2 linked regions of the Thermochromatium tepidum ATCC 43061 genome follow. The protein of the gene in region 1 interacts with the protein of each later gene in a pairwise test. Links are inferred from orthologs where the notes say so. Each region holds a gene or a part of one and is shown in the gene's direction. Other genes may lie near its edges.

What was found. Proteins that work in one complex are often made in the same cells at the same time.
Region 2: the proteins of E6P07_RS11030 (region 1) and ndk interact in binary tests that used the Escherichia coli proteins (3 or more experiments, as listed by UniProt). The link is inferred for Thermochromatium tepidum ATCC 43061 from one-to-one orthologs.

The regions. Positions count from the first base shown.
Region 1 is NZ_CP039268.1:2,390,680-2,397,187, reverse strand. What follows is about bases 1-2,817. They hold E6P07_RS11030 (5-formyltetrahydrofolate cyclo-ligase), read left to right. Parts: upstream 1-1,005; coding sequence 1,006-1,629; downstream 1,630-2,817. Other genes in these bases: E6P07_RS11020 (porin), read right to left, coding at 2,384-2,817; rpiA (ribose-5-phosphate isomerase RpiA), read left to right, coding at 1,651-2,310; E6P07_RS11040 (cell division protein ZapA), read left to right, coding at 440-817; E6P07_RS11045 (TIGR02449 family protein), read left to right, coding at 219-443; E6P07_RS11050 (UPF0149 family protein), read right to left, coding at 1-78. In the rest of the region: more of E6P07_RS11020, read right to left, coding at 2,818-3,541; rph (ribonuclease PH), read left to right, coding at 3,913-4,629; rdgB (RdgB/HAM1 family non-canonical purine NTP pyrophosphatase), read left to right, coding at 4,635-5,243; E6P07_RS11005 (YggS family pyridoxal phosphate-dependent enzyme), read left to right, coding at 5,240-5,938; E6P07_RS11000 (transposase), read right to left, coding at 6,147-6,508. UniProt on the Escherichia coli protein: Involved in the removal of 5-formyltetrahydrofolate.
Region 2 is NZ_CP039268.1:1,292,553-1,295,490, reverse strand. What follows is about bases 1-2,925. They hold ndk (nucleoside-diphosphate kinase), read left to right. Parts: upstream 1-1,211; coding sequence 1,212-1,640; downstream 1,641-2,925. Other genes in these bases: pilW (type IV pilus biogenesis/stability protein PilW), read left to right, coding at 2,755-2,925; rlmN (dual-specificity RNA methyltransferase RlmN), read left to right, coding at 1,661-2,758; E6P07_RS05920 (acetyltransferase), read right to left, coding at 1-666. In the rest of the region: more of pilW, read left to right, coding at 2,926-2,938. UniProt on the Escherichia coli protein: Major role in the synthesis of nucleoside triphosphates other than ATP. The ATP gamma phosphate is transferred to the NDP beta phosphate via a ping-pong mechanism, using a phosphorylated active-site intermediate.

The DNA.
Region 1 (6,508 bases):
GCAGATCAGACCACAGAGCAGGCCGTGTGCCTCACTGGGCGAGGGAGTCAGCGGTCCGGCGTCGAGATAGCGCCCGATATCAGGGTTGAGGATGTCCGTGGCGACCTCCCGTCATTGAAGGCATGCTTGGGCTTTTAGATACAAGGCTCCCCATCATAGCACGCACACCTGCCCGATTGACCGTCCGCCAAGCCCCTTCTATAGTGCGCAGAATTCCAATGGAGTCGCGGACTTTGTCCAAATTTGACCTCGATCAATTTGAGCTTCAGGTAATGGCCCTGATTCGCTTGAACGAGAGGCTCAAGGAGGAAAATGCCTCGCTGCGTGCGCGTCAGGAGCTGCTTGTTGCCGAGCGGAGCGAGTTGATTGAAAAGACCGAACAAGCCAGGAGCCGTGTCGAATCCATGCTATCCCGATTGCGCGCGATGGAGGAGAATCTGTGATCGAAGAGCCGTTGCAACTGACTATCAAGATCCTTGACAAGGAATACCGGATCGCCTGCGAGTTTCATGAGCAGGACGACCTGAAGGCATCGGCGCGGCTGCTTGATGGACGTATGCGCGAGATCCGCCAGTCCGGGCGCGTGGTCGGCACCGACCGGATCGCGATCATGGCGGCGCTCAACATCGCGTATGACCTCATCCAGCTCCAGCGTGCCCGTTCCAGTTCCGAAGGTGATCTGACCAGGCGTTTGCAACAATTGCAGGATCGTATCAACCATGCTTTGGCCGGAGGTGCGAACGAGGAGACGTCCGTCCAGGGCAAATCGGAGAATCTGGGGCAATCAGGCCTAGACGCCCCGCGCGAAAGGGTATAGCCTGTATTCAAGACACCCCCTGTAGTGTTCGAGAGCGGCCTGGGTATTTTCTTGAGCCTAATCACTACCCCGGGGATAACGCGGCAAGGCAGTTGTGCATGTCCGCCTCCGAGCGGAAAGCCTGAAGCATCGCCCGTCGTCCCCACTTGAACCCTATGGTTCAAGAACGAGGGTCGGCAACGGCACAGATGGGGGGTGTCTCTCCTTTACCTCCCCGAAGACCTCCCCTCAATCGAATCCGACAGCAGCTGCGAGCGGCACGCCGTGCACTGGGTGAGCGTGCGAAACGCCAACAGTCCAAGGCGTTGGTGCGTCGACTGGTTCGGCTTCTGCGTGTGAAGCGTGCGCGGCAGATCGCGCTCTACTGGCCCGCCGATGGCGAGATCGACCCGCGCGGGCTGATGACGCCCCTCGCGGCCCGGGGTGCGCGTTTCTATCTTCCGGTTCTGCATCCGCTCAAACGCCGTCCGCGCCAGGGCGCACTCTGGTTTGCACGTTATCGTGCAGGCGAGCGGTTGCGACCCAATCGCTTCGGTATTCCCGAACCAACTGGGCGGGGCCGGCATCTGATCCGGGTGCGATGTCTCGATTTGATCATCTTGCCGCTGGTCGGGTTCGACGCCCAGAGGTACCGACTCGGCATGGGCGGCGGTTTCTATGATCGCACCCTGGCCTTGCGGCGGCGTCACCCGAGTTGGCGCCGGCCTTGGCTGATTGGTGTGGCGCACGAATGTCAGCGTCTCGACCGGATCGAGCCGCGTCCCTGGGACATCCGGCTCGATGCGGTTGTCACTGAATCCCGTCTCTACTAACGAAAAATCGGAGGACAATCCGTGAAGCAAGACGATCTAAAGAAACAGGCCGCCGAGGCCGCGCTCGCGTATGTCAAGGGTGGGATCATCGGGATCGGCACCGGCTCGACCGTGAATCACTTCATCGATGCCCTGGCCGGCATCAAGGGGTGCATCGAGGGTGCGGTCTCCAGCTCGGAGTCTTCGACCGAGCGGCTGAGGCGTCATGGTATCCCGGTGTTCGATCTCAATGCGGTGGGCGAGCTCGACCTCTATGTCGATGGTGCCGACGAGTCCAACCATCGACTCGAGCTCATCAAGGGTGGCGGCGGGGCGCTGACGCGCGAGAAGATCGTCGCGGCGGCCAGCCGCACCTTCGTCTGCATCGCCGACGAGAGCAAGCTGGTAGAGGTGCTCGGGCGCTTTCCGCTGCCAGTCGAGGTGATTCCAATGGCGCGTGGCTATGTGGCGCGCGAGCTGGTTCAACTCGGCGGTACGCCGGTGTGGCGCGAGGGGTTTGTGACCGACAACGGCAATTTGATTCTGGACGTTCAGAATCTGGAGATCACGGATCCCAAGGGCTTGGAGCAGCGGATCAACAACATCGCCGGGGTGGTTACGGTTGGGATCTTTGCGCTGCGTCCGGCAGACGTGCTGATCCTGGGTTCGGCGCAGGGACCACGGACGATCATCCGGTCTTGAGTCTAGTTAAACCAAATGAGAACGGGATCCTTAAGGATCCCGTTCTCAGTTCACATGACTTTGAGCCTGAGGCTTAGAAGTTGTGGATCATACCGACCGAGAAGCCGTCCCAATCCGCGGAGGGACGATCGTCGTCGACCTGGGTGTAGAGCACATAGGCCTTGGTGCGCTTGCTCAGGTTGTGATCGAAGGCGATAGCCCAGGTGTAGTAATCACCCTCGATGGTGTCCCTGAGATCTTTGGGGGCGCCGATATTGATGCGACCGTCACGATTGCCGCTGCCGTACATGGCCTTGACCATGTTGTTGCCGAAGGAGTAACCCGCTTGAAGCTGCCAGGCCTTCAGCTTCTCGTTGTTGGCAGCAGGGTTGATTTGGCCCGCGGGCAGGTTGGACTGCTCTTCGTAGATACCGGTCAGGGTGAAGCCATTCCAGTCCATCAGGCCCAGACCGACACGCCACTTGGTGTAATCGTCGTCGACATAGCCCTGCGAGAGATTGTTGTCGCTGGTGGCCGTGTTCATGAACAGCTCGCTGCCGAGTGACTCATAGGCCAGCGAGGCGTAGAACGGGCCGTTGCTGTAGATACCGGCGATGGAGTAGGCCTCGGCCAGGCTGTCGGAATTGATGTTTTCACCATAGCCGGCGGTGGAGGCACCACCCGCATGAACAGCAGCGGACAGCTGGAAGCCACTCAGACTCGGGCTGACATAGGCGATGGCGTTATCGGCGCGGACGTCGTCGAAGCGGACGGTGCCGTTATAGTCGGCCATGGTGTCGGAGAAGAGGTCGAGCTTACCAGTCGAGGTCTTGTACGGGGTGTCATTACGACCGACGACAAAGGTACCCCAATCGCCGGTCAGCCCGGCGAAGCTGTTACGCATGGTGATGCTGTCGTTGGAGCCGGAGGCGGCATTGCCAGTGGTGCTCTCTTCGGTCATCTTGATACCGAATTCGACCTGATAGATGGCCTTCATGCCATTGCCAAGATCCTCGGACCCCTTGACGCCGATGCGGTTAGCGCGACTCTCACCTGGAATCCCAGCGCGGCCGTTCAGACCCCAGCCCTCAAAGCCTTTCTTGTAGCCGGGCTCACCCTTATTGCCGGTATCCTCGACATCGGCCCAGTCGATCGACATGTGTAGCTTGCCGTACAGAATGGCATCGGCCATCGCGGCGGTCGGGGCAACCATCGCGGCGGCAACCGCTAGGCTTAGAAGTTTCTTGTTCATGCTGTTCTCCGCTGTTGTGAATTTGTCAATTTGACTGCAGAAACCGAGCGCAATCATGCTTTGCGCTGTGAACTATAGAGTACGAAATGGTGTTTTGCAACAGATTGGGCGAAAAAAGACACACCAGTAATAGGTGTGTCTTTTTTGCAGCATTCCTGGTTTCAGTGGAGTCGCGGACACCCTCGACTCAAAACCCTGTCGCAGGATCCAAGATGAATCATGCGCATCTTAGCTGCAAGTCACTCCGGATGCCACATGGATTGCCCCAGGTCGGTGCATTTCATACGTTTGGGTTAGCGACATTGGCCACGCGCGCCACGGTCGCAGTACACTGTACCGATCTGTACTCAATGCCGGAGCCGCTAAGCAACATGAGACCCTCCCAACGCCGCCCCGACGAACTCCGTCCGATCCGCTTCACGCGCGGCTTCACCCGCCATGCCGAGGGCTCGGTGCTCGTCGAGTTCGGCGATACCCGCGTCCTCTGCACCGCCAGCCTCGAACCGTGCGTACCGCCTTTTCTAAAGGGTAAGGGGCAGGGCTGGATCACCGCCGAATACGGCATGCTGCCGCGCGCGACCCATGAGCGCACGCCGCGCGAGGCCGCACGCGGCAAACAGGGCGGGCGTACCCTGGAGATCCAGCGCCTGATCGGACGCGCCTTGCGGGCCGCCGTGGATCTCAGCGCCCTCGGCGAGCGGACCCTGACACTGGATTGTGACGTGCTCCAGGCCGACGGCGGAACCCGCACGGCCGCCATCACCGGTGCCTGGGTCGCGTTGCGCGAGGCCATCGACCGCCTGCTGGCCAACGGCGAACTTGACACCGATCCGATTCAGAGCCAGGTGGCTGCTGTCTCGGTCGGTCTTTATCGAGGGGTTCCCATCCTCGATCTCAACTATGCCGAAGACTCGTCTGCCGAGACCGACATGAATCTGGTCATGGATGGCGAGGGGCGCCTCATCGAGATCCAGGGCACCGCCGAGGGCCATCCCTTCACCCGCGCTGAGCTCGATAGCCTCCTGGAGCTGGGTGCCGCCGGGATCCGCACCATCCAGGCCGCACAACGGGCCGCGCTGGAGGATTAGGCCGTATGACCCGAGCGCCGCTCAGCACCACCATCGTCCTGGCCAGCAACAATGCCGGCAAGGTCCGCGAGCTCGAATACCTGCTCGCCGGGTCCCGGATCCAGATCTGCCCGCAAGGAGAATATGGCGTCCCGGAGGTTGAGGAGACCGGTCTGACCTTCGTCGAGAACGCCATCCTCAAGGCGCGCCACGCGGCGCGCCACACCGGGCTTCCGGCCCTCGCCGATGACTCTGGACTGGAGGTCGATGCATTGGGCGGCGCCCCTGGCGTCTACTCGGCCCGCTATGCCGGCCCAGGCGCGACGGACGAGGCCAATCTGCGCCAGCTCCTTGCCGAGCTTGCAGAGGTGCCCGAGGCCGAACGCACGGCACGCTTCCAGTGTGTCCTGGTCTATCTGCGGCATGCCGAAGACCCGACGCCCCTGATCTGTCAGGGCACCTGGGAGGGGCGCATCCTGTTTGAGCCGCGCGGAACCAACGGCTTCGGCTATGACCCGATCTTTCTGGTCCCGACCCAGGGCTGTAGTGCCGCCGAACTCGATCCCGACACCAAAAACCGGCTCAGTCATCGTGGTCAGGCCTTGTGCCGGTTGCAGGAGCAGCTTGTGGTATGACGCTCGACGACATCATCGCCCAGCATCACAACCAGGTCCTGGCGCGCATCCAGGCGGCAGCGAAGCGTGCGGGTCGGCCAGTCGATGCGGTGGGCCTGATCGCGGTGAGCAAACAACAGCCGGTCGCAGCGATCCGCGCCGCCTATCGAGCCGGCCAGCGTGCCTTTGGCGAGAGCTATCTCCAGGAGGCGCTCACCAAGCAGGCTCAGCTGACCGACCTCACCGACATCGAGTGGCATTTCATCGGGCGCATCCAGTCCAACAAGACCCGCCAGATCGCCGCCCATTTCGATTGGGTGCACGGCCTGGCCGATCCTGGGCACGCACGCCGTCTGAGCGAACAGCGTCCGGTGGGCCGTTCGCCCCTCAATGTCTGTCTCCAGGTCAATCTGAGCGGCGAGACCACCAAGGGCGGCGTCGCCCCCGAGGCGCTGGGTCCGCTCCTAGAACACTGTCGCGCGCTCCCAGGGCTCTGCGTGCGCGGCCTGATGACCCTGCCGGCGCCGTCTGAGGACGAGGCCACCCAGCGCCGTCCGTTTCGTCAACTCCGCGAACTGCGCGATCGATTCGCGACCCCCGACTGTCCGCTCGAGGTGCTCTCGATGGGGATGTCCGACGATCTCGAGGCCGCCATCCTGGAGGGCGCGACCCTGGTGCGCATCGGGTCAGCGATCTTTGGCGCGCGCCTAGGCTGATCGCCTAGGCCTCAAGTCCAGCCGGAGGGCTTGGCGCGATCACCTTCAGAACTGGTGGTGCTGGTTCAGTCACCCCTTCCCCTTAACCCCGGTCCTCTTCTGCTTTCCCTTCTCCCTGCACGGGGACGCCGTTGCACTTGGGTGCAAGTGATTTCAGGAAACGCTGAATAAATCCCCTCTCCCCCGCGGCATAGGTATCTACACAATTTCATCCATCCCCTCCGTTAGCAAGAAGAATCGAGTTGGCGAAGGCCCGGAGTTCCGGGATGGAAGAGTGATCAAGCGAATCGAGGATGGCGAACAGTATGAAAGCGCCAGCCAACAAGGCGGAGGGGGTAACAAGGCGAGATGCCTTCATCTGCCTGCCGGACAAGCGCACGAGAAACTGCCGGGCGGCTTGTGCCTCCTCGGTCTGCTGCGCAGCCAGGCGCCACACCAGGATACAGGCCTGGGTGGCGATCAGCAGACGCTTGAATAGGGCTCCCCCGCTCTCCTGTTCCCACTGCTCCAGTTGATGGCCTGCCTGTTTGAGCAGTTTGAAGAACGATTCGATCTGCCAGCGGAAGTCGT
Region 2 (2,938 bases), 1.1 Mb from region 1 along the record:
CTTGGCGTCCTCGTACTCGGGCCTGAGGGCACGCGCGCGCGCCATGTCGTCGGCATATCCATCACACAGTCGCGCAAAGGCAGTCTCTTCGTTGATAAAGTCCAACGGATTCGCGTAAGGCTGGAGGCACCGATAGAGTGCATCCGGCGCAAGGTGCAGATCCTCGATACTGAGACCGTAACCATTGTAGTTGAGACAGATCCCCAGTTCGCGTAGACACTCGATCTCGGGCGCATCCAGCCCCAGCGATTCGGCGACCTGGCGCGCCACATGATCGAGGTTGTCGCCGAAGGCTCCGACCACGGCCCAGGCGCGCGCCCGTCCAGCGAGAAAGGCATCGACCAGCAGACTGGTACAGGTCTCGGGCCGCATGTCCAGATAGGCACTCAACCCCGGATGCCTTGGAATCTCGCCTGGAAAATGATGATCGAAATAAGTGACAGGCACGCCGGCCTCCAGCAGGGCGCACAGTGCCGCGGCATTCTTCTCCATCGCGATGTCGAGCACGGTCACAGACTCGGCCTGATCCACAGGAACGCGGGCCAGCAGATCGATCTCGCGCTTGGGGCCGGTTATGAGTCGGCTCTCGATCGGCTCGATCAGCCTTAATTGATGCAGGGCACAGAGTCCATCGGCATCGCCATTGAAAACATCGTATCGGCTCATTCAAATCTCTACCTGTATCCTGTATATCAGGAGATCGCACCATCGCCGGGTGACACCTGTAGCCAGGGCGACCCGACGACACTTGGGCCGAGATCCCAGCATCGCGCCATTGCCCGACCAGACCGCTACCATTAGACTTAGTGGATTGACCCGGTGCGCGACAAGCCTCGGCCTGAAGGTCAGGGAAGGATCGCGCGGACGGCGCAGCCGTCCTACAATCATGTTGTCGCCGATACCCAAGGCGACCGACGGCGGGGCACGCCGGAAGTCACGCCTGTGGAGAGACGAGCAGCGGTTGCGCACTCGGTCCAGGAACCCATCGAAGCGACTTTAAGGTGTGGCGCAATGCCGCGCCTTAAAGCGCCGTAGGAATCTCCGGCCTTCTGGCCTGGGAGGATGTCAACGAACACAGATGCCGCTGGAATCCATCGGACCGTCCACGTTCGGACCGAACCAGCCGCCTCTCGACAGCGTTCTAATTCGCGTCGAATTCCAACTCCAAAACCCTCGTTACCAAACGCCGCCCCATTTCGTTAGGAGCCCGCATGGCTATTGAGCGCACCCTTTCCATCATCAAGCCGAACGCCGTCGCCAAGGACGCCATCGGCGCCATCCTCAGCCGTTTTGAGGCCGCCGGACTCAAGATCGTCGCCGCGCGCATGCTGCACATGAGCCGTGAGCAGGCCAGCGCCTTCTATGCCATCCATCAGGGCAAGCCCTTTTTCGACGAACTGGTTGACTTCATGATCTCCGGCCCTGTGATGGTCCAGGTGCTGGAAGGTGAGGATGCCGTGGCCAAGAACCGCAAGATCATGGGTGCCACCAACCCGGCCCAGGCCGCGCCCGGTACCATCCGCGCCGACTTCGCCGACTCCTTCACCGAGAACGCCGTGCACGGTTCGGACTCGCCGGAGAACGCCGCCGTCGAGATCGCCTTCTTCTTCCCCGAGGGCGTCTGCCCCCGTACCCGCTGATCGAGACGATCAGGACCGCCATGAGCGCCACCTCGGCCAGACCCAATCCGCTTGACCTCGACCTCGCAGGTTGCGAGTCGCTGGTGACGGCGCTCGGTTTTAAGGCGTTCCATGGCCGCAATCTCTTCAAGTGGATGCACAAGCATGGCGTCGTCGACTTCGACGCCATGACCGATCTACCCAAGCGCCTGCGCTTAGCCCTGCGCGATACGGTCGAGATCCGGCTGCCGCGCATCCTTGAGACCCACCCGTCCGCCGACGGCACCGTCAAGTGGGTGCTGGAACTGGACGACGGACAGCGGATCGAGACCGTGTTCATCCCTGAGGGCAAGCGCCGCACCCTGTGCGTGTCTTCTCAGGTCGGTTGCGCGCTCGAGTGCGCCTTCTGCGCCACCGCGCGCCAGGGCTTCAACCGCAACCTGAGCGTTGCCGAGATCATCGGTCAGGTTTGGCAGGCCACGCGGCGGCTCGGCGTCGCGCCAACCAACGTGGTCATGATGGGCATGGGCGAGCCGCTGGCCAACTTCGAGCCCGTGGTCAGGGCCATGGACATCATGCAGGACGATCTGGCCTATATGCTGGCCAAGCAGCGTGTGACCCTGAGCACCTCGGGCATCGTACCCAACATCTACCGGCTGCGCGAGGTCAGCGACGTCTCGCTGGCCGTCTCGTTGCATGCACCGAACGATGCCCTGCGCGACGTGCTGGTGCCGATCAACCGCAAGTATCCACTCGCTGAGCTGATCCCTGCTTGCAAACACTATGTCGCAGGCGATAAGCGGCGCAAGATCACCTGGGAATATGTGATGCTCGACGGCATCAACGACAGCCCGACGCACGCCAAACAGCTCATCCGTCTGCTCGAAGGCGTGCCGTCCAAGGTCAATCTGATTCCCTTCAACCCATTCGCCGGCAGCGATTTCGGCACCTCGCCGCCAGAGCGGGTCGAGACCTTCCGCGCACGTCTCGTGCGCTCCGGCCTCTTTGCCATGACACGTAAGACCCGCGGCGACGAGATCGCCGCCGCCTGCGGCCAACTGGTCGGGCGCGTTCGGGATCGCACCGGACGGTGCGGGCGCGTCCGAATCGAGTTCAAGGAAAGGCTGGAGGCGCGATGAATACAAAGCGCATCGATCCAAGACACTCCATGGTCTTTGGTCTCTGCCTGGCGCTGTCGTCCTGTGGCGGCAAGTCGTCCCTGAAGACAGGCGACGAGGAACTGGGCCTGACCCAAGATGATAGTCCGGCCAAGCTCTATGTCGATCTGGCCAAGGAATACCAACGACTGGGCCAGACCG